DNA from 2 places in the Priestia filamentosa genome. Region 2 is predicted to be linked to the other one. Evidence: riboswitches for the same ligand, from Rfam matches in the RefSeq annotation. Region 2 holds a riboswitch; the other holds the start of a gene.
The links. Region 2 has a riboswitch for FMN ahead of B9N79_RS02950 (ECF transporter S component). Riboswitches for the same ligand answer to the same signal wherever they lie in the genome.

Region 1: it holds a riboswitch for FMN, as region 2 does, so the genes downstream of both, ribD (bifunctional diaminohydroxyphosphoribosylaminopyrimidine deaminase/5-amino-6-(5-phosphoribosylamino)uracil reductase RibD) here and B9N79_RS02950 (ECF transporter S component) in region 2, are expected to answer to the same signal.

Annotation. Positions count from the first base shown of each region.
Region 1 covers NZ_FXAJ01000003.1:112,461-124,649, reverse strand. The annotation lists gene B9N79_RS14130 (hypothetical protein) at 1-30, opposite strand, end outside; gene ribH (6,7-dimethyl-8-ribityllumazine synthase) at 138-605, opposite strand; gene B9N79_RS14120 (bifunctional 3,4-dihydroxy-2-butanone-4-phosphate synthase/GTP cyclohydrolase II) at 626-1,819, opposite strand; gene ribE (riboflavin synthase) at 1,835-2,479, opposite strand; gene ribD (bifunctional diaminohydroxyphosphoribosylaminopyrimidine deaminase/5-amino-6-(5-phosphoribosylamino)uracil reductase RibD) at 2,481-3,563, opposite strand; FMN riboswitch at 3,744-3,894, opposite strand; SAM riboswitch class I at 4,204-4,310, shown strand; gene B9N79_RS14105 (bifunctional homocysteine S-methyltransferase/methylenetetrahydrofolate reductase) at 4,389-6,227, shown strand; gene metH (methionine synthase) at 6,228-9,671, shown strand; gene B9N79_RS14095 (Cof-type HAD-IIB family hydrolase) at 9,783-10,586, shown strand; gene B9N79_RS14090 (hypothetical protein) at 10,618-10,878, opposite strand; gene B9N79_RS14085 (short-chain fatty acid transporter) at 10,999-12,189, opposite strand, start outside.
Region 2 covers NZ_FXAJ01000001.1:538,993-551,181, reverse strand. The annotation lists gene B9N79_RS02965 (RecQ family ATP-dependent DNA helicase) at 1-105, opposite strand, end outside; gene B9N79_RS02960 (YpbB family protein) at 96-1,166, opposite strand; gene B9N79_RS02955 (ferredoxin) at 1,527-1,775, shown strand; gene B9N79_RS02950 (ECF transporter S component) at 1,813-2,409, opposite strand; FMN riboswitch at 2,553-2,673, opposite strand; gene B9N79_RS02945 (peptidoglycan DD-metalloendopeptidase family protein) at 2,778-3,467, opposite strand; gene B9N79_RS02940 (sigma-70 family RNA polymerase sigma factor) at 3,612-4,145, opposite strand; gene B9N79_RS02935 (ATP-binding protein) at 4,268-6,034, opposite strand; gene B9N79_RS02930 (response regulator transcription factor) at 6,031-6,747, opposite strand; gene ccsB (c-type cytochrome biogenesis protein CcsB) at 6,872-8,056, opposite strand; gene resB (cytochrome c biogenesis protein ResB) at 8,053-9,678, opposite strand; gene resA (thiol-disulfide oxidoreductase ResA) at 9,691-10,218, opposite strand; gene B9N79_RS02910 (pseudouridine synthase) at 10,309-11,043, opposite strand; gene B9N79_RS02905 (spore maturation protein) at 11,167-11,700, opposite strand; gene B9N79_RS02900 (nucleoside recognition domain-containing protein) at 11,700-12,189, opposite strand, start outside.

The DNA.
Region 1 (12,189 bases), on a different contig from region 2:
AAGAATAAAAAAAGGCAGTGACTGCGACAAACTCCCCCCTCCTTTCCGACACTTTTTAGCATGTATCAACGTCTAAAAGATATACGAAAAAGAGCGCTAAAGAAGATCTTTAGCGCTCTCTTTGGAGAAGTAATGAATTATTCAATACCTTTTAGAAGATTTGCCATTTCAATAGCCGAAATGGCTGCGTCCCATCCCTTGTTTCCTGCTTTTGTTCCTGCACGCTCAACTGCTTGTTCGATTGTTTCCGTTGTTAAAACTCCAAATATAACTGGAACGCCTGTTTCAAGACTTTGAGCAGATACACCTTTAGCTACTTCATTGCATACATAATCAAAGTGTGGTGTTGATCCACGGATTACAGTACCAAGAGTAATAACCGCATCATATTTCTTAGATGCTGCTAGTTTTTTTGCTACAAGCGGGATTTCAAATGCGCCTGGTACCCAAGCGATATCAATATCATCAGGGTCCACTCCATGACGTTTCAATCCATCTTCTGCTCCACCTAGAAGTTTGCCTGTAATAAATTCATTAAAACGCCCTACAACGATTCCTACTTTTAATCCTGTTCCTACTAAATGTCCTTCAAATGTTTTTGCCATTTCTTTTCTCCTCTTTCCTTTTAAAAGTGTAGTAAATGTCCTAATTTCTCAACTTTTGTATGAAGATAGTGTTCATTGTCTTTTAAGACAGGCATTTCAAGCGGGACACGCTCGACAACGTCTAAACCATATCCTTTTAACCCAGCAATTTTTCTTGGGTTATTTGTTAAAAGTTGCATCTTTTCAATTCCTAAATCACGAAGAATTTGAGCTCCTAATCCATATTCACGCAAGTCCGCTCCGAAACCTAGTTTTTCATTTGCTTCAACTGTGTCATATCCCTCTTCTTGAAGCTTGTACGCTTTTAGTTTATTTAAGAGTCCAATGCCACGTCCTTCTTGACGCATATAAAGAAGAACACCTTTTCCTGATTTCTCAATTTGAGAAAGAGCTGCATGAAGCTGTGGTCCACAATCGCAGCGATGTGAACCAAACACATCTCCTGTCAAACATTCAGAGTGAACACGGACAAGCGGGACATCTCCTTTATTTATATCTCCTTTTACAAGAGCGATATGTTCACGATCGTCCACAGAATTAGAATATCCAAATACCTTAAAGTGACCAAATGACGTTGGAAGTTCAATTTGCACTTCTCGTTTCACAAGTTTATCATGCTTACGACGGTATGCAATCAGTTCCTTGATTGTAATAAGCTTTACATCCAGTTTTTTTGCAAGCTCTATTAAGTCAGGGACACGCGCCATGGTGCCGTCTTCCTTCATTACTTCACAGATTACAGCTACTTCTTGAGATCCGCAAAGCTTTGCCAAATCAACAGCAGCTTCAGTATGACCTGCTCTGCGAAGAACGCCTCCCTCTTTAGCAATTAAAGGGAAAACATGACCAGGTCGACGAAAATCAGCTGGCTTAGCCTCTTTATCTAAGAGAGCTTGAATTGTTTCAGAGCGTTCAAAAGCACTAATACCTGTTGTTGTTGATTTATGATCAATGCTGACTGTAAATGCTGTTCCATGGGAATCTGTATTTTGAGAAACCATTGGTGAAAGCTCAAGCTCCTCAGCACGCTTTTCTGACAGCGGCGTACAAATAAGTCCACGCCCATGCACAGCCATTAGATTAACATTTTCAGGTGTAGCATGCTCTCCTAGAACAATAAAGTCTCCTTCATTTTCCCGGTCCTCGTCATCACATACAATAACGACTTTTCCTTTTTTTAAATCTTCTAATGCCTCTTCAATTTTGTTAAACATTTTGACACCTCTTTTTTAAAATCCATGATTTTTCAGAAACTCATAGCTTAGCTTATCCTCTGGTTTTGCTTCTTCTTTATGAACAAACTTATGAAGATATTTTCCAATCATATCGCACTCAATATTAACGGTGTCCCCTCGTTTTTTAGCTCCTAAAATCGTATAATCCGTTGTATGCGGAATAAGTGAAACAACTAGTTCATCCCGCTCAAGCCCAAAAATAGTTAAGCTTGTTCCATCGAGAGCAACAGAGCCTTTTAATAACAGGGAACGAGTTAAATTCTCTGAAAGATGAATACGGTAATAAATTGCATTGCCTTTTGGCGTTACTTCAATAATTTCTCCTGTACCATCAATATGGCCTGAAACAAAATGTCCTCCAAATCGCCCGTTCGCTGCCATTGCTCTTTCTAAATTTACTTTCACTCCTTGCTTGAAGTCCTTTAAGTTTGTTGCTTTAATCGTTTCTGGCATAACATCGACAGTAAATCGATCTTTTGTAAAGCTTGTGACAGTTAAACAAACTCCATTTACTGAAATGCTATCACCAAGATTTACATCTTTTAAAATTTCTTTTGCTCGAATTGAAAAAATAATGGCATCTGTCTTTTTTTCAACTCGTTCAATTTCTCCTATTTCTTCTATAATCCCTGTGAACATATTATTTCCCTTTCTTTCTAGAGACAATTTTAAGGTCTTCACCTAATACACTTGTTTCTATAATCTCAAGATGCTGCGTTTCAGCCATTGTAGAAAAACCAGCTCCACCAAATGCACTTGGAGCATCTTTCCCACCTATTAAAATAGGGGCAACGTAGGAAACTACTTCATCAAAAAGTCTGCTCTGTAAAAAAGCTCCATGAACAGTTGCTCCTCCTTCAACTAACAGGGACTGAACTCCTTTTGCTGCTAAAAGTTCTAAAATATGCTCTATATTTTGAGGCTGCTGGAGTGAAAAAATAGAAACATGCTCTTTAACAAAAGGAGCTTTCTTCTCTTCTCCAACATTTCCTGTAATAATCCACGTTTCAGCAGAATCATCTTGAAAAATCTTAGCCTCAGGTGAAATTTTAAGGGTGGTGTCTAGCACAATACGAATTGGGTGACGCGCATGGCCCATAATTCTTGTTGTCAACAATGGATTATCAGCTATCACTGTATTTGCTCCAACTAGAATTCCATCATGAGAATGCCGAAGACGATGACCATCAAGTCTTGCTTGTTCACCTGTGATCCACTTGCTTTCTCCAGTTTTTGTTGCAATTTTACCATCCAAACTCATGGCAGCCTTTAATGTCACAAAGGGACGCTTTTCTCTCATAAAATGAAGAAAAAAAGGATTAAGTGCTTTGGCCTCTTTTTCAAGAACGCCGACTTTCACTTCGATGCCTGCCTTTTTCATCATTTCCATCCCTCTTCCACCTACAAGCGGATTTGAATCAAGAGATGCAACAACAGCGCGCTTAATGCCTTTTTGGATAATAAGCTCTGCACATGGAGGTGTTTTCCCATAATGGCTACAAGGTTCAAGAGTGACATAAATTGTCGCACCATAAGCTTTGTCTCCTGCCATATTTAAAGCATGAACTTCAGCATGTGGTTCACCTGCTTTTAAATGTGCACCCATTCCAACGATTGCTCCATCTTTTACAACAACAGCTCCAACTGCTGGATTCGGTTTAGTTTGTCCTATTGTCGCACTTGCCATTTGTATAGCAAGTTTCATATATGCTTGATCGTTCACTTTTCCCCCTCCATTACGAACCCCTTTATACGTAAAAACCCCTTTAGGAATGCGTCCTAAAGGGGTAGAGATGCTGAATCAGTATATTGACAAAATGAAAATAAGCGAAAACAGACTATCATGTGTATGCTTAAAAAACGTTATGCACGTTTAAAAAAACACAAACTGATAGTGTCGCACCTGATCCTTCTCCCATCCAGACTTTAACTGTCGGCTCAAGATTCAAACTTGATCAACCGCATCTCAGTAAAGACATGCGGGTCGCGGGCTTAGAATACAATCATTATTCACCACCGCCGGTTAGGATTTTCACCTGACCCCGAAGGATAACTATGAAATTTGACTTTATTATAGCAGAGGTTCTCACAAAAGTCATAACTTTTTGCTTCTTTTCTTGTACTTTCTGATTCTTTCCCTTTTAAATCCGAACATTCTTCCTAAAATAAAGTTCAATATCCAAATTTATCCCTTCAGCTTTTTTAGAGTATATTTGCCCTTAAAAAAGAGAATTTTAAAAAAAGGGTTTAAAATGTTCAGAAATTATTGTATAATTTCAAAAATCAGATACACTTTCCAAGGAAAAGTAAAAGTTATTATTAGTATATTTAAAAATTATCCAAATTAATATGTATATAAATATTTCTTATCACGAGAAGTGGAGGGACTGGCCCTATGAAACTTCAGCAACCAGTTACGTTTGTAACAAGGTGCTAAATCCAGTAAGCATATTTGCTTAGAAGATAAGAAGACAACTATAAGTCTTCTTTTCATAAAGAAGGCTTTTTTTATTAGGAAAGTGATATTCACTAAAAGGGGGAGATGAAGATGGGTTTACTTGAGGATTTGCAGTCGAAAATTCTAATTGGGGATGGGGCAATGGGCACACTGCTTCATGCTCACGGAATTGATAACTGTTTTGAAGAATTAAACATTACAAAGCCAGAAGATATTTTTAACATTCACAAAGCATATCAAAAAGCAGGTGCTTCTGTTATTCAAACAAATACATATGGAGCAAATTTCCCGAAGCTTAAAAGATATGGAGCGGAAGAAAAAGTAAAGGACATCAACATTGAAGGAGTTCGTCTCGCAAAAAAAGCAGTTGGAGATTCTGGATACGTTCTAGGTACAATTGGCGGAATTCGATCGTTCCAAAAAAGTATTATTTCTCTTGAAGAAATTAAAAGAAGCTTTAGAGAACAGCTTTTTTGGCTTTTGTCTGAGGATGTTGACGGACTTCTTTTTGAAACATTTTATGACTTGGAAGAGCTGAAAACCGTTTTAGAAATCGCACGTCATGAGACAGATAAACCTATCGTGACAAACGTCTCTCTCCATGAAAAAGGAGTTCTTCAAGACGGCACCCCTATTGTGAAAGCTTTAAAAATATTAGAAGAACTCGGAGCAGATGTTGTAGGTACAAACTGTCGTCAAGGTCCTTATCATATGCTTGAAATTTTAGAGGAAGTTCCTCTTTTAGATAAAAGTTTTCTATCAGCATATCCAAATGCTAGTTTACCTCAATATGTTGATGGTCGCCTTATTTATGAAACAGATCCAGACTATTTCTACAAAACAGCTCTTGCGTTTAAAGACCAAGGAGTTCGATTACTTGGCGGATGCTGCGGAACAACACCTTCCCATATTGAAGCAATGGCAAAAGCGCTCAAAAATGCTGTACCGATTACAGAAAAAACCGTAAAGGAAGCTCCACCAATTGAGGTTCTTAGTCAAGAGATTCAGGCACAACCCCATCTTCATGAAATTGTACAAGAAAAGCACTCTATTATTGTTGAACTTGATCCACCTAAAAAGCTTGGAGTTGATAAATTTCTAAAGGGAGCTCATGCTCTTCAAGCAGCTGGGATTGATGCATTAACACTTGCGGATAACTCTCTAGCAAGTCCACGTATTAGTAACCTAGCGATGGCTTCACTTTTAAAAGATCAGCTAAAAACGCGCCCACTTATTCATTTAACGTGTCGAGATCATAACTTGATTGGTCTTCAGTCACACTTAATGGGCATGCATACGCTAGGATTCAATCAGGTTCTTGCTCTAACAGGCGATCCATCAAAGATTGGAGATTTCCCTGGTGCTACATCTGTATATGATCTCTCTTCTTTTGATTTGATTCGCCTTATTAAACAGTTCAATGAGGGAGTTTCATTTTCAGGTAAACCTCTTGGCCAAAAAACAAACTTTTCAATTGCAGGAGCTTTCAACCCTAATGTCCGCCACCTTGACAGAGCCGTGCAACGCCTTGAGAAAAAAGTTGATTGTGGAGCAGATTACTTTATCTCTCAGCCTATTTATTCAATTGAGCAGCTTGAAGATGTCTATGAAGCAACTAAAAGTTTAAAAGCTCCTATCTATATCGGTATTATGCCGCTTACAGGTGCTAAAAATGCTCGTTTCTTACATCATGAAGTTCCTGGCATTAAACTGTCAGAAAATATTCTAACCCGTATGGAGAAAATTGAACACGATAAAGAACAAAGTGCTAAAGAAGGAATTCTACTTGCAAAAGAGCTCATTGATAGAGCATATGAGCTTTTCAACGGCTTGTATTTAATCACTCCGTTTATGCGCTATGAGATGACAGTTGAGCTCGCTAACTATATTAAAGCAAAAGAACTTGTTTCAATAGAAAGGAAGATTTAAATGGCTTTCACAAACATCACAGAACAATTACAGAAACGCATTCTAATTGTTGATGGCGCGATGGGAACAATGATTCAAAATGCCAACTTAACAGCAGATGATTTTGGTGGCGAAGAATATGAAGGTTGTAATGAGTATTTATCTAAAACAAAACCAGAACTCATTCAATCTATTCATGAGCAATATTTAGAAGCTGGAGCAGATATTATTGAAACAAATACGTTTGGGGGAACAGCCCTTGTTCTAGATGAATATGATCTTGGCTCGCTTGCTTTTGAGCTTAATGTTGCTTCAGCAAAACTTGCACGCGCTGCTTGTGATAAATATTCATCCCCTGACTGGCCCCGCTATGTGGCAGGTGCAATGGGGCCTACAACAAAAACTCTTTCTGTAACAGGTGGAACAACGTTTGATGCTCTTGTTGAAGATTATTTTGAACAAGCGAAAGGCCTTCTAACAGGTGGCGTTGACCTACTTTTACTTGAAACATGTCAAGATATGCTGAATGTAAAAGCAGGGTTCCTCGGCATTCAGAAAGCTTTTGAACATTTTAATAAAGAAGTGCCGCTTATGGTATCAGGTACGATTGAACCAATGGGCACAACGCTTGCTGGGCAGGATATTGAATCTTTCTACCTTTCTCTTGAGCATATGAAACCTATTTCTGTTGGATTAAACTGTGCAACAGGTCCTGAGTTTATGACAGATCATATTCGCTCTCTATCAGGGCTTGCTACAACCGCAGTAAGCTGTTATCCAAATGCAGGACTTCCTGATGAAGAAGGACAATATCATGAATCTCCTGAACTTTTAGCTAAAAAAATTGGCGGTTTTGCTGAAAAAGGTTGGTTAAACCTTGTTGGAGGATGCTGTGGAACAACTCCTGCTCATATTAAAGCTCTTCGGGAAACTGTTGAACAGATTCCTCCTCGTTCTCTCCCTGAAAAAGATCACGCTCATGCTGTGTCAGGAATTGAATCTTTTGTGTACGAAGACACGATGAGACCTCTTTTTGTTGGGGAACGAACAAACGTAATTGGCTCTCGCAAATTCAAACGCCTTATTGCTGAAGGAAAATTTGAAGAAGCTTCTGAAGTTGCTCGTGCTCAAGTTAAAAATGGCGCTCATGTCATTGACATTTGCTTGGCAGATCCTGACCGTGATGAAATGGAAGACATGGAGACTTTTATTCAGGAAGTTGTGAAGAAAGTAAAAGTCCCTCTTGTGATTGACTCAACAGATGAAGCAGTCATTGAACGTGCGCTAAAGTATTCTCAAGGTAAAGCAATTATTAACTCCATCAATTTAGAGGATGGGGAAGAACGCTTTGAAGCAATCACTCCCCTTCTTCATAAATATGGAGGAGCAATTGTTGTCGGGACAATTGATGAAGTTGGAATGGGCGTAACAGCACAGCGCAAGCTTGAAATTGCTAAGCGATCTTACGAGTTACTCACAACAAAGTATGGCATTAAACCTGATGATATTATTTTTGATCCACTCGTCTTCCCTGTTGGAACAGGGGATGAACAATATATTGGATCAGCAGAAGCAACAGTAGAAGGAATTCGTCTCATTAAGCAGCATTTTCCACGCTGTCTTACAATGCTTGGTGTTAGTAACGTTTCGTTTGGTTTGCCTCCTGTTGGACGTGAAATTCTAAATGCTGTCTTTCTCTATCACTGCACACAGGCAGGACTTGACTATGCAATTGTAAATACAGAAAAACTAGAGCGCTTCGCCTCTATTCCAGAAGAAGAGATCAAGCTAGCAGATAATCTTCTTTTCAAAACCAATGATGAAACCCTTCAAACGTTTACTGAATTTTATCGCGGCAAGAAAAAAGAGAAAAAAGTTGATGCTAGTACATTAACACTTGAAGAGCGCCTTGCAAGTTACGTTATTGAAGGAACAAAAGAAGGACTAATTCCAGATCTTGATCAAGCTTTACAAAAGTTTGATGATCCGCTCGATATTATTAACGGACCACTTATGGACGGCATGAGCGAAGTTGGACGTCTTTTCAATTTAAATCAGCTTATTGTAGCAGAAGTTCTGCAAAGTGCAGAAGTTATGAAAGCTTCTGTTGCTCATCTTGAGCCATATATGGAAAAGAAAGAAGATGATACAGGAAAAGGAAAAGTCATCTTAGCTACTGTAAAAGGTGATGTGCACGATATTGGAAAAAATTTAGTGGATATTATTTTAAGCAATAATGGTTTTCGCGTAGTAGACCTCGGTATTAAAGTCACTCCGCAAGATTTAATTAAGGCAATCAACGATGAAAAGCCAGATATCGTTGGATTATCAGGACTTCTTGTGAAATCGGCTCAACAAATGGTGATCACAGCTCAAGACTTGACCCAAGCTAAAATTTCGGTTCCGATTTTAGTTGGAGGAGCTGCCCTTTCTCGTCGATTTACGGATCAAAAGATTTCTGCGGAATATAACGGGCTTGTGTTATATGCAAAAGATGCAATGGAAGGATTGTCTCTTGCAAATTCACTGCGCGATGAAGAAAAAATGGGTGAAATGATTGAAGAGCGTAGACAAAAAGAGAGTGCTGTTGCCCTTTTAGAAAAACCTGCTACAGCTGTTAAGACAGAAATCGTTGTTCCAAAACGCTCAAATATCTCAACAGATGCTCCTGTTTATATACCAAATGATTTAAAAAAGCATGTTATCAAAAACTATAGCCTTGCAATGGTCGAGCCTTATATTAACTTGCAAATGCTCCTTGGTCATCACCTTGGAGTAAAGGGGAAAATTTCTCGTCTTCTTGCTGAAAAAGATGAAAAAGTAGTTGGAATGAAAGAAATGATCGATGATTTAATGACTCTTTCTAAACAAGAAAACCTTATTAAACCATCTGCCACATATCAATTCTTTCCTGCTCAATCTGATGGAGATGATGTTGTTATTTATGATTCTGATGAAAAAACAGAGATTGAGCGTTTTACGTTTCCTCGTCAGCAAAAAGAACCGTTCCTTTGTTTAGCAGATTACTTAAAACCAAAAGAATCTGGCATTATGGATTATGTATGTATGTTTGCTGTAACGGCGGGGAAAGGTGTAAGAGAGCTTTCAAAAACGTTTAAAGATAACGGAGATTTCTTAAAAAGCCACGCGCTTCAAGCTCTTGCTCTTGAAACAGCTGAGGGCCTTGCAGAACGTATGCACCAACAAATTCGTGATCAATGGGGTTTTCCAGATTCTCCTGACTTTACAATGCAGGAACGTTTCACAGCTAAATACCAAGGTCAACGCTTTTCATTTGGCTATCCTGCATGTCCAAATCTAGAAGATCAAGAAAAGCTTTTTAAATTGCTACAACCAGAAGAGATTGGAATTCAATTAACAGACGGATTTATGATGGAGCCTGAAGCATCTGTAACAGCGCTCGTTTTCTCTCATCCACAAGCACGCTACTTTAACGTACTATAATAAAAAGAGCTAAGCATAACTGCTTAGCTCTTTTTATGTGCATCCTAAAAAAAACATTGCTACAATATAGACAACAAAACCTATTGGTTGGAAAAGGAGAGACACAATAGATTGATTAAGCTACTTGTAAGTGATTTAGATGGAACACTATTAAGCGCCGAGAAAAAAGTAACGCCTGCTGATTTAAAGGCAATTAAGGACTTAAAAGAAAGCGGAGTTGATATTTGCCTTGCGTCTGGTCGAATGGATAATGAAATGGCTAAGGTGGCTCTTATGCTTCAAGGTGATTTTCATCAAATAAGTCAAAATGGAGCATATGTTATAACACGCGAGCGTGAAACACTTTATGAAAAAGTATTTTCCGAAGAAATTGCGAGAAACGTTTATAATACAGTTAAAAATCCTGAAACAATTACGCTTGTTTGCTCAAATCATACAAATTTTGTTGAACAAGATCATGAAGCGCTAGCGGAGATTCAAAAATTTCTCTTCTTCCCTATTGAGAAAGAACCGAACATGAGCCGTGAGTTTGGTCAATCACTTTTTCCTTCTAAAATTTCTGTCATTAGCTTTCCTGACGAGATTTTTGCTATTGAAAAAGCCATCATTGAGCAGTTTTCCAATGAAGTGGATTGCTACGTCTCAGCTCCAGGATGTTTAGATATTATGCCTAAGAATATTAGCAAAGGACATTCACTACGCATTCTTCTCTCCCACTTAAATTTAAAAGAAGAAGAAATTGCCTGTGTTGGTGACTCTTTTAATGATATTCCCATGTTTAACATCACTCCGCATAGTTTTGCGATGAAAGGTGGAGAACCTGAGGTTCAAAAACTCACTACTCATGTCGTTTCTTCTGTAAAAGATGTTGCTCAATACATCTTAGACTACAATGCAAAAACAAGCGTAAAATAAGCAAAAAAGACGTGTTTTGAACACGTCTTTTTTACTGTACTTTTACATCCCTTTGCTTTACCATCATTGTATTATAAGCCATTCGTGTTTTCGAAACAGTTGCTTTTAAAGATGTTGGCGGATCTGCATCTTCCCTTAACTGCGTGTTCGTCAAATCAACCACAACTCTTGCAAGAAGCTCTACTACTTCCTGCAAATCTTGCTGACGATAAGCAGTTTGATCTTGTAAACGGCAGTGTAAAATCTCGTATGCAAGCTCTCGTATACGAATTAATTTTACTCTTTCTTCCACAGTGCTTCACTCCTTCCAACTTTGAACTGCTCTTCTATTGTTCATATTCCACAGTATTGATTGATATCCTTTTACTATTTTATATTATTCCTATTTTTCTTAAAACATACCAATTAATACCTATAGGAAGAAAAGCCCCAATGAAATAACTGCTCCACTTACAAGAAGAATAAATACGCAAAATCCCATAATATCTCTTGCCTTCAAACCAGCGATAGCTAAGGCAGGAAGAGCCCAAAATGGTTGAATCATATTTGTCCACGCATCTCCCCAAGCAACAGACATCGCTGTCTTCGGAAGTGAGACACCCAAGTTTTCTGCTGCTTCTAGCATAATTGGAGCTTGTATAGCCCATTGCCCTCCACCTGATGGAATAAATAAATTCACAAGTCCGGCGCTCCAGAATGTGAAAACAAAAAAAGTAGATTCAGTTGAAATCGACACAAATGCTTCTGAAACAGCTGTCGCTAACCCAGAGGACTGCATAACTCCCATTAATCCTGCATAAAAAGGAAATTGAACAATAATTCCGCCTGTTCCTTTCACAGCCTCTGTAACCGCATTCAAAAACTTTTTTGGTGTCCCATGAAAAAGGATACCAAGAAAGAGAAAGAGAAAATTCACAATATCTAAATTAAGTTCAAGGCCATTTTCACCTACATATATTCCTAAAAAAACAAGTCCTGTCCCACCTATTATTAAAGAGATGAATCGACTATTTTCAAGCTTAGTTGCTGGTGTCTGTTCTTCGATTGAAGCTGCTTCAAAAGAAGCTCGTTCTTCTAAAAGTTTTGGATCAATTGTGATAGTGTCTTTTCGAGAAGGCATTAAGAAGCGATTTGTAGCAGGAATGATTATAAATAATGCAATGACGATAACTAAATTATACGTAGAAAAAATGGTATCACTTGTTGAAACGATTCCTATTAATTCTTCTGAAAAGTGACCTGGGGTTGAAATTGTTAAAGGGATGGATCCAGATAACCCTCCATGCCAAATTACAAATCCACTATAGGCACTTGCAATAAGAAGGCGATAATCAACATTTTCTATCTTTTTAGCAACTTCCTTGGCAAACAGAGCGCCAATAACAAGCCCAAATCCCCAGTTAATAAAACTTGCAAGCATTGATATAAACGTAACTAAAATGATAGCTTTACCAGGACTCTTTGGAATACTTGCAAGGGCTCCTAACCAAACTTTAAAAAGGTGACTGCTTGCTAGTACATGTCCTGTTAATAAAACAAGAACCATTTGCATTGTAAACGACAAAAGTCCCCAAAACCCTTCACCCCAGTAATTAAAAAGTTG
Region 2 (12,189 bases):
AGCTATCGTATGCTTTCCCTCTAGAAGAGAACTTATCACTTCTTTTTGTCCAGGCTTAAATGTTTGGTAGCCAAACTTTTTAAAAAGAATATCTTCTAACTCCATGTGACTCTCCTTTCTTTAGTCAAATGAGCAAGCACAAGCCTAATCTGAAAATAAGTAATAGAAGATGACACTTCATCTTTGATAGGCTTTAATTTATTTGTATTGAGCTTTAAATAGACGCGTTTAATTTCTTCTTGTTCAGCATTTGTTACATAGTCTGAGAGGCTAAAATCATCTATAAAAAGGGCAATTTCAGCTAAATGATCTTCAATCGTACTTTTTTTCAAACGACGAATTCTCATAATATCTTCAAATGACTTGTTTCTCTTCATAAGTTCATATGTTGCCTTAGCTGACGATGTTAAGGGAAGAACAACATTAAAATCGGTTAGTAATCCTTGTAATAACTTGTACAAATCCTTCTGCTTTTCCAACATATGAATAATAAAATGCACTGTTGCTAGTTGGCAAAGATGCACATAATGCTCATCAACATTATACTCTTTCGCAATTTGAACGTTTGTTTCTCCTGCATACTGATACCCTGAAAACTGTCGCACAAATAGCTCCACATTAAGCTGTGGGGTTTCCTTCAAAATATTTTTTAGTTCTTGAAAGAGTTGATGAGCTAATTCAGTCCGATTTTGCCCATTTCGCACAAGAAAGTTTTTTAACCATCTTAACGTTTCCTCATCTCTTGTCACAGGAACAAATTTCTTCTCTTCGTAAACTAAATTTGAGGCAGTTTGAAACAGAACAAGAAGACGTTTCCAAAAAGGGTATGTTACATTGGCATACTGCCAGCCGTTCAGTGAAGATGGTAGTTTATTAGTCGTTAACCACTTTTGTACATATTCGTGCCCTTTTTCTGTAACTTGATAAACATGTTCCCCTTTGGAGGTAATAGCCTCTTTTTGAACTAAGGTTGTGATCATACTATCAAAGGATGGTTTTTTTAAATAAGGAAAAGATTGGAATAAAAAAGACAAACCGTAGATTTGCCCATCTTGAATTGTTTGGGCTGATTTCTTTCCTTTTAACAAATGATAAACCCCATATATTGTACGCTCTTCTTTCAAGCGTTGAAGACAAAATAACATTACAATATGAAGAGAATTCATAATAGATACGCTTCTCCTTATAACATTTCTTTTTTCTTTATTTTAACATGCATTTGTTGTTCACACACTTTTTTCCCTTTGCATAGCCTATAAAGATCAATTGAAAAATAAGGACATTTTCCATTCGTTTTTCCTTACGCCTTTTCGGGTAATACTATAGTGAACAGAATGAATTGGTTCAACGAGATATTCCTTGGGGCCTGTTGTTAATATAAGGATTAGAATGACAGAATGATTTTTCTATTGAAAACTTATCCAAACAGCCGTACAATGTTTAATGAGTATGAAACGTATTGTTTCGTGATAACTACAATAATCATAAAATTTATATGATGGATAGAATTTTAGGAGGTCTTTATAATGGCAAAGTATACGATTGTTGACAAGGACACATGTATTGCTTGTGGTGCATGTGGAGCTGCAGCACCTGATATCTACGACTACGACGACGAAGGTATTGCATTTGTAACATTAGACAACAATGAAGGCGTTGTAGAAGTACCAGAGGCACTTGAAGATGACATGATGGATGCATTTGAAGGGTGCCCAACTGAGTCTATCAAAGTAGCGGACGATCCTTTTGAAGGCGACGCTCTTAAATACGAATAGAAAAAAGCTCGTTAGGATAATTCCTAACGAGCTTTTTTTATTTTGAAACAGATGTTGAAGGATGAATAGAGCGTTTGGCAATCCAAGTATGCATCTTAGCATACATAAGACCAAACAGAACTCCGACAATAGCACCTTTAACAATGTTGAATGGGAAGATAGCTGTTGTAACTGTTGCATAAAGCATTTTATCTGACATCGCTGGCGCTTGTAAAAACCATGTGTAAGCCGGTAAAATAACATAATAATTAAGAATGCTCATAACAATTGAGGTTAAAATAGTTCCTACTGTAAGACCGAGCGTAATGCTTTTACGGTTGCGAAATTTGCGAAACATAAGTGCAACAGGCACTATATATAAAACTCCAGCGATAAAATTAGCAAGTGATCCAACTGGAACACCTGTCATGCTTCCTTGAACAGCGTAATACAGAAAGTTTTTAATTGCTTCAACTGCAATTCCCGCTAGCGGTCCAAAAACAATTGCTGCAATAAGAGCAGGAAGCTCACTGAAGTCAATAAGCAAAAAGCTTGGGAAAATAGGGATAGGAAAATTAAGCATCATTAGTACATAAGCAATACTGCTCAGCATTCCTATCGCAACGAATTTTTGAGTCTTTTTATTTTTGTTCATAATCCTCTCTCCTTCTTTGCGATCCATCTCAAAGAAGAAAGGTTCTTGTATTAAACGCAAATAAACTCCTTCATAAATAGCTGAAGGAGTTAGCAGAGCTCGTTTAATAAACGTTTAGCAATTAAAAAATTAAACGTTTGAACCTCCACCTTCTCCCTTCCAGACTGTACTGTCGGCTTTGGAATTTCACCAAATCCTGCTTTCAATGAAAGCTCGCGGGCTATAACCGCCGGTCGGGAATTTCACCCTGCCCCGAAGATGAACCATATGTGATTTTATGTTCATTATAACTTTTCTCGAATTAAAAGTAAATTATAAAAACCTTTTTCCTTTCCTTAACAATAAAAGATCTCCTTTTAGGAGACCTTTTATTGCCGAACGATAAGCTTTTCTCCAGCATAAATCGTTGTTTCATTTAAGTTATTCCACGCTTGTAAAGTTGAAACTGATACACCGTATTTCTCGGCAATATTTGATAACGTGTCACCTTTTTGAACAGTTGTTTTCACTTTTCCATCATTTGTTGTCTCTCCATAAACAGACTGAAAAACTTCCCTTGTAACCCCTCCTCTTAAATAAGCATAGAGCTTTTCTTCATCAAGAAGAGGAAGAGGATCAACGGCGTTTGTTTTATGTTCATTCCAATTTCCTTTATGTACTTCAAAATGCAGATGACTTCCCGAAGATCGGCCTGTACTTCCAACTTCACCAATTATTTGTCCTTTTCTAACTGTGTCACCTTGCTTTACAAGACGCTTGTGCAAATGAGCGTATACTGCTTCATATCCATTGTTTTGTTTAATAAAAACAACGTTTCCATATGTTGAGGAAGGATAGGATTTTGTCACTTTACCATCTGCAACTGTTTCAACATTTGTTCCAATAGGAGCTGCAATATCAATCCCATAATGCTTAGCATGACGTGTGCCAAATAAGTCTGTTAATATTCCTTCAGTTGGCCAAATCCACTGTTCGGCTTCTTCAGCATTTCCCTGGACAGACCCGCTTCCAACTATAAAAGCGACTATTGTTATAATTCCAAATATGCGTGCTTTCATCGCTGTAGTTCCTCCTAAAAAAACATGTTTAGTCCCTGCCTTAAACTGTTCTCCCATTTTAAGACATCTCCCATATACTTTACGTTTTTTAAGAGTTTTATCCAGGAAAATGTTAAAAAGTTAATGTTGTACATCATCTTTTTCTTAACTGTATTTGACGCTTATATTTCGCTTTCTTCCTCCAATCATTTCTGCCCTTAAGGCTTTAAGGGCTCGATGCTGCGTTGTTTTCACTTTACTTTCTGACCACCCTAAAAAATGAGCAGTCTGTCCAACAGATAATCCACGAATAAAACGACAAAGTAAAACAAGCTGAAAATCATTTTTGCACGCCCTGAGCCTTTCATATAACTGCTGTACCTCTTCTTTAACGAGGGCATGTTCTTCTGGAGAAGGAGATTCTTCACAACAAATGTGCTTCCGCCAACTTGATAAAAGACAACACTCTTTTAAACCTTTTTCTTTTCTAAAATAGTCTATTGCAATATTTTTAGCAATTGTAAAAAGCCAAGTCTTTTCACTACAATTTCCTTCAAATTTACTGCAAGATTTCAAAACACGTATATATACTTCCTGCGCTAAGTCTTCTGCTTTCTCTCGATTTTTAACTGTATATCCTAAAAATCGAAGCAAATCTTGATGATATGTTATATAGAGCCGCTCAAGTACAGTGTTCATCATCTCTCCTCCTCCCCTAACCTTTATAAAAGAAACTAAATACTAATAAATGGTAATTAAACTTTACCTAAATAAAAAGAAAAAAGCTAGAAAAAGATGGCTCTTTTCTAGCTTTTTTCTTTCTATTGTGGCAGTCGAATTGAAAATGTTGTGCCTTTTCCTAATGTACTATGAACACGGATTGTTCCCTCATGAGCTTCAACAATATTTTTAGCAATTGCAAGTCCAAGACCAGTTCCTGCTTTTCCTCTTGTCCTTGCTTTGTCTCCTTTATAAAAGCGTTCAAAAACAAATGGCAAATCTTCTTCAGCAATACCTGCTCCTGTGTCCTGTACTTTAAGAGAAAGGGCGCTAGGTAAACTTTCGACTTCTAATGTTACAGCTCCTTCTCCCTGTGTATGACGAATAGCATTATCAATAAGGTTTGTTAAGACTTGCTCTAGCTTGTCCGCATCAATTTTCACTTCTTGTCTTTGAAGCGATTCTAACGATAAATGAAGCGCGATATTCTCTTCTTTTGCAACCCCCTGAAACTTCCGAAGCACCCGTTCTGTAAACGATTCAATGTCTACTTCATCAATTGAAAGTCTAATATGACCTGCTTCCATTCTGGCTAAATCTAACAGTTCATTTACAAGGCGACCCATTCTTAATGATTCATCATGAATAACCTTTGCAATTTCTTTCATTTCTTCTTCTGTTGAAGCAATATCATCAACAATTGCTTCACTGTAGCCTTGCAGCATTGATATCGGTGTTCTTAATTCATGCGAAACATTAGCAACGAAATCTTGACGAAGCTTATCAAGTCTGCGCTCTTCTGTCATATCCCTGATAACAGCAACAGCTCCACGTATTTTTGTTTGATTATACAGTGGAGACATTAGGATAACCCATGTTCTTCCTTGTACTGTCATCTCAGTTACTTGCTCCTGCTCTGTTTGAACAACTTCTTCTAACAAACGCTGCACTTTTGATGAAAGACCTGATGCATTTGTAATATCGATTTTTTGTTCATAGAGAGAAGCTTGCAAAAACTGTTCGGCAGGTGGATTTGTAATAAGAATAGTGCCATTCCGGCTAAAGGTAATAACTCCATCTGCCATGCTGCTTAAAATACTTGAAAGTTGTTCTTTTTCTTGATTCAGTGCATTTAAATTATATTTAAGCTGACGTCCCATTTGATTGAAAGCAATAGCGAGCTCTCCAATTTCGTCATACGTTAAAATAGGAACTTTTGTATCAAAGTTTCCTTTCGTTACTTCAAATGCAGCTTGTTTCATTTTACGAAGAGGGGCTGTAATTCTTGTAGAAAGGAAGAAGGCAAAAATTGTCGTTAAAATAATAGCAATCCCAGCTGCTAAAAGAATAAATTTTGTTGTTTGACGAGAAGGCTCTTGGAGATAAGAAAGAGGCTGATATAAATATACGGCTCCTTTCTCTCCAGAAGACATCGTAAACGGCATTGAAACGATGTAGATTTGATCTGATTGCCCTTCTTTTGAAAGGTTTAGGGTTGTTTCTTTTTTCCTCATCTTTGTTCCATTTGCACTGTTTTTGAAATAGCTGTCTTCTTTTAAGAATTTCTCAATCTGCTTTTTGTCTTCTCGAATATTCGGTGAAAAGCTATATTCATTTCCTTTTTGCACGATAATATTTGCATCATCAATGAGATTCCATGTTGCCTTTAAAGCTAAATCTCCATCTTCCATTTCTTCTACAAAATGAGCAACTTGCTTGCTCGTACTATTCAAATCCTCTTCAGCTTGATCAACAATATAGTTTTCGAAAAACTCAAGAAGTAAAATAGTTAGAATGAATAAAACGACAGAAAGAAGCAGAATGATTGTAATCCAAAGCTTCCCTACAACACTTCGCCAAAGTCTCATTCATTGCCAACCTCAAACTTGTAGCCAACTCCCCATACCGTCACAATCATACTTGCTGCCTTTTCTGATTTTCGGTTCAATTTTTCACGGAGTCTCTTTACATGTGTATCAACCGTTCTCAAATCTCCAAAAAAGTCATAATGCCATACTTCACGAAGAAGATGCTCCCGATCGTATACTTTGTCTGGAGATTTCGCGAGGAAACAAAGAAGCTCGTATTCTTTTGGTGTTAAGCTTACTTCTTTTCCTTCAGCTGTAACCCGATGGGCATCATTATCAATTGTAAGGTGTGGGAATACAAGCAAGTCTTTTGCTTTTGTTTCCGTTGTTAAATATGACGTTTGAGAAGAGCGGCGCAGAAGAGCTTTTACGCGAAGCACAACTTCACGTGGACTGAATGGTTTTACAATATAGTCATCTGCTCCAATTTCGAATCCTTGGACACGGTTTGCTTCTTCCCCTTTGGCTGTTAGCATTGCAATTGGCGTGGATTTTTTCTCTCTTACAATTCTGCATACTTCAAGTCCGTCTTTTCCAGGCATCATGATATCAAGCAAAATCATGTCATAGTCTGTCTCGAGCGCTTTTGCTACTGCATCATCCCCATTAGAAGCTTCATCAATAGCATACCCTTCACGCTCTAGATACATTTTCAATAGTCTTCTAATTCTTTCTTCATCATCTACGATTAAAATTCGTGCAGCTACGTCCATTTTCTTACCTCCTAGTTTCTCTTATGTACGACTTATTATTGTTTATTGTACTCCTAGATTCATTCCTATCATACGTTTTTATGCCCTTTCTCTGCAATTGAAAAACCTTCACAGTTGTGAAGGCTTAAGCATATGAATGAAGCCCTGCTAAAATTAAGTTAACAGCAATAAGGTTAAACATAATAATGGCAAATCCTATCACAGCAAGCCATGCTGATTTTTCACCATGCCATCCTTTTGAAAGACGGAGATGTAAAAACGCTGCATAAAAGAGCCATGTGATAAGAGCCCAAACTTCTTTTGGATCCCATCCCCAAAATCTTGTCCACGCTATTTGAGCCCATATCATCGCGAAAATAAGAGCACCAAGAGTGAATACCGGAAACCCAATTGCTACAGAGCGGTAGCTAATTTCATCTACTAACTCTGAATTTGCATTTCGTACAAGCGGTTTTAAAGCTTCTCCAAGCCTTCTGCGTAAAACCAATCGTAATACTACATAGAGAATCAAGCCGCCAATGATGGACCAAATGCATGTATTAAGTTTAGCTGCGTTAATAAGTGCAGGCACCTCTACAAATGGGCTCAGTTTTCCTTCTGTTACAAGCTCATGTTCGTTTGGTCCAACAAGTGCTGGAAGATGATACACAGCTTCTGCTTTCTCACCATGCTTATCAACCCATGAAAACGTTGCTTCATAATCTGCAATTCGAAAAGATGAGGTAATAATGACGAATGCGAGGGTTGTAACAAGGCTATACAACACAACTTCAAGCCAAAACGTCCTCTTCCCTCTTTTAGTTTGATCAACTTCCTTAATTAAATAGATAAGGCCTGCTGCAAAGCTAACGGCTAAAATGGCTTGACCAAGCGCTGTTGTTGTAACATGAATATAAAGCCAGTGACTTTGCAACGCAGGGATAAGAGGTGAAATATCACGTGGGAACATGCTTGCATATGCAATTAGTAAAAGGGCGATAGGAAGGGTAAAAACCCCAAGTGAACTTAATCTATACATAAAGTATAGCAAAATAAATGCCCCAACAAGCATAAGTGAGAAAAACGTCATAAATTCGAATAAATTACTCACAGGAACGTGTCCGGCTGCAATCCATCGGGTAACAAAATAACCTGCTTGTGCGACAAACCCTACAATCGCTAACGAAATACCAAATGTTGCGAATTTATTTTTTTCCTTGTTGCGCTCTACTTTTTTTGATTTGATCGCTCCCCCGAAAAAAAGCGTTGCAATTAAGTAGACGATAAAAGCTGTATAAAGTAAGTTTCCACTTAAACTAACTAAGTTCATGCTTTATCCCCTCCCTTTTTCTTTTCTTGCTGATCCTCTGGCATCACAATTGCTGTTCCTTCTATTACTTTTTCAAGCTCTCGTTTTAGTCCAAACCAGTTTTTGTTTGTATGACTTGCGATAAATAACCCTTGAGCTGTATGTCGAACCCAAATACGACGATGATTCCAATACATACCTTGAATAACCCCAATCATAAAGATTAATCCACCTAGTCCTAGTACCCAAAGGGTAGAGTCTTTATGAATAGTAAGCCCTGTCACATTTTTTGTATCAATTCCCGCAAACGTCATCTTATACTTATTCTCTCCTAGAGGTTCGACATTTTGCCTAATGGCTACAAAACTTGTTTCTCCCTCCTGTCGATCTGGGGTAAACATTTTAAACACAAAAGCCGGATTTGAAGGAGTTTTCGTTTTTGTATCAGGATCTCCTTCTTCATTAAAATAAAAATCAGGAAAATAGCTTAAAATCTCTACTCTATAGCCGTCTTTTAGCTTATACGTATCTTTTGGATTATGTAAATCAATAGAGATTGTGCCAAAGCTTTCTCCACTTTGTTTGTCGTCTAACGATAGCTTCATTTCACTTAGCTCATTTAACCGGTAATCAACTTGATAAACAGCATACCCATCGAATTTTAAAGGCTCATTCACTTTGATAGGAAAGTCTTTTTGTTTTACAAGTTTCTGATCTTCTCCCGCAATCTTCCCTTCTTGTCCTTTATAAAGGGTTACGTCTGTTTGATAGTTTTTAGCTACCGCTCCTACGCGATCAATTGTTTTTTGAAATACTTCATCAGAATCTTTTCCATACTCCTCATAGATAAATTGATTATTTTCCAAAAAATACTCCCCATTTGTACCAGGAATGGCCTTTGTTTCTCCTTCACGAAGCCACATTGTTTTATCAATATACATCCCTGGAACAACTCTAAGCATTGCTCCAATAAGAAAGATAATAAGTCCAATATGATTAACATAAGGACCCCACCTTGAAAAACGCCCTTTCTCACCTAACAAGTTGCCTTCTTCTTTTTTAACTCTGTATCCTCTCTTTTTCAACCGTTCTTCTACCTTATTAATATCGGATTCTAGCGGATTTTCGGTTACACTAAAAAAACGCTGTCGTTGTAAAAAAGATTCATGTCGGGTAACACGCTGCTTTTTCAATGCTCGATGAAGGGGAATGACTCGGTCTAGACTACAAATAACAAGGGAAATCCCTATTGAAGCAATAAGAAGTAGATACCACCATGAGCTGTATAAATTGTGAAAACCAAGCTGATAGTAAAGAGCACCAAGTGTTCCGTATTGTTCTTCATAATAAGTCGAAGGATCTGCATTAATCGGAATGTACGCTTCCTGAGGATAAATCGTTCCAAAAGCTGAGGCAATAAGGGTTAAAACAATAAGCCATATTCCTACTTTTACAGACGAGAAGAAGTTCCAGATATGATCAATTACTGTTTTGTTATACGTCTGCGATCTTCTCGCACTTCCTTCATACCTCATATCTAACAGCTTTTTAGAATTCTCACCATTTGTTGGTTTTCCACATGCTTCACATAAAATTGTTCCGTGTGGATTTACATGGCCACATTCACATTTCACTTCTTTCATGTTTCAAACCTCCTATGGCTTTATGTTATCCATATATTCCTTGATTTTTTGTTCATCAAGTCCACCTTCAAAAATATCAACAATCTCCCCTTTGGAATCTATTAAAATAGTTGTTGGCAAAGGGCCAATATCATATGCGGTCTGCACTTCTCCACCATCATCAATCATCACAGGAAATGTAAGCCCATAACTTTTCGAAAATCGATTAACAGCAAGCTCAGTCTCATCTGCATTTACAGCTAGGATTTCGACTCCTTTGTCTTTAAACTGCTCATACTGATTTTGCATCACGGGCATTTCTTTTGCACAAGGCTTGCACCACGTTCCCCAAAAGTTTAAGAAAACGCCTTTTCCTTCATAATCTGAAAGCTTATGTTTTTCTCCGTTTAAATCTTCTAGGACAAAGTCAGGCGCTTTTTCCCCAACCACAACTTTCTCTTTTTCAGCAAAAAATTGAGCGTACATTGTATAGCCAACAGCACTAAACAAGATGGACAAAATAATCGTTCGAACGAGGAGACGTCTTTTTTTCTTTTTCATAAAATCCCCCTTTACATCGATAAGTTATCCGCTTACATATATCCCTTTCACCATACTAAAGTATAGTGAAAGGAGTATGAAGCAGTTGCTTCACACTCGCTCTTTTCCTGTATCCGCAAGCGAATTTAATTTTTTCACTTCATGTGGAGTAAGTTCTCTTGCCTCTCCTGCATTTAAACCAACTAAATCTAAAAACGCATAGCGTTCACGCTTTAACTTTACGACCGGATATCCAACTGTTTCAAGCATACGACGAACTTGACGATTTCTTCCTTCATGAATAACAAGCTCTACAATCGATGTTTGTTTTCGCTTATCAACGGAAAGAACACGTACTTTTGCTGGGGCTGTTACACCATCTTCAAGACGTACTCCTTTTTCTAGCAAGCGAACTTCATGTTTTTGTGGAATGCCTTTCACTTTTGCAATATATGTTTTTTCAATTTCATATTTTGGATGCATAAGATGATTAGCAAAAGCTCCGTCATTTGTCATAAGTAAAAGACCTGACGTATCGTAATCAAGACGCCCAATTGGATAAATGCGTTCTTCTACATACGGAAAATAATCTCGTACAGTTTTACGATCTTTATCATCTGTTACACTCGAAATAACCCCTGTTGGTTTATATAATAAGAAATAAACAGGTTTCTCCTGTTCAATTTGTACTCCCTCAACTTCAACACGGTCCTGTGGCTTTACTTTTGTTCCAAGCTCTTTAATTACTTTGCCATTGACTCTCACTTTTCCTTCTAAAATAAGCTGTTCTGCTTTTCTTCTTGACGCAATTCCTGCGTGTGCAATCACTTTTTGTAATCGTTCCATCGTTATTCACCTCTTGTACATCTTACTTGTTTCATATATGTTGTACAAGTAGTTTTCCTTTAAAAGCTCATTCTTATCATCCATATACGATAAAAAAGCTTCTTTTATAAAGAAGCTTTTTCATCATGCTCCGAATATAAGCGTTACAATAACAATTGCCGCAATAATTCCGACTAAATCTGCAAGCAGGCCAACTTTGACAGCGTCCCCCATTTTTTTAATTCCCACCGCTCCGAAATAAACGGTTAATACATAAAACGTCGTATCTGTACTTCCTTGCATAACGGAAGCAAGCCGTCCAATAAAGGAATCTGGTCCATACGTTGCAAGTAAGTCAGACGTCATTCCAAGAGCTGCATTTCCTGAGATCGGACGAATAAGTGCAAGCGGCACAATTTCAGGAGGAACGCCAATCGCAAGAAGCATTGGTTTTAAAAATGAAAGAAGCCATTCCATCGCTCCTGAAGCTCTAAAAATAGAAATAGCTACGAGCATCCCAACTAAATAAGGAATAATAGAGAAAGCTAAACTGATCCCTTCTTTTCCGCCTTCAACAAACAGCTCGTACGTTGGTATTTTTTTGAAAGTAGCATAGATTAGAATAAAACCAATAATAAGCGGAATGAGTAAAATCGAAATAAAATTTACGATTTCCATTACTTTTTCCCACCTTTTTTCAAACGACGAAGATAAAAGAAACGATCAAGTAAAATAGCACCAAGCATGGAAACACAAGTTGCTAGAAGCGTTGCTCCGATAATTTCAGCAGGGCTTTCTGACTCATACGTAATGCGAAGAGCAATGACCGTTGTCGGCACAAGCGTTATACTCGATGTATTAAGAGCTAGAAAAGTGATCATTGAGCTGCTTGCTTCATTTTTTCCGTTGTTCGCTCGCTTCATCTCTTCCATTGCTTTAATTCCAAGGGGCGTTGCAGCATTGCCAAGTCCAAACATATTAGCCATCATATTTGACAAAATATATCCAATTGCTGGATGATCCTTCGGAAGCTCTGGAAAAAGCCTTGAAATGAAAGGACGAGCTAAGCGAGCAAGTTTTACAAGCAAACCTGCTCCCTCAGCAATTTTCATTAACCCAAGCCAAAACACAAGAACACTAATAAGACCTAAACTAATTGTTACAGCC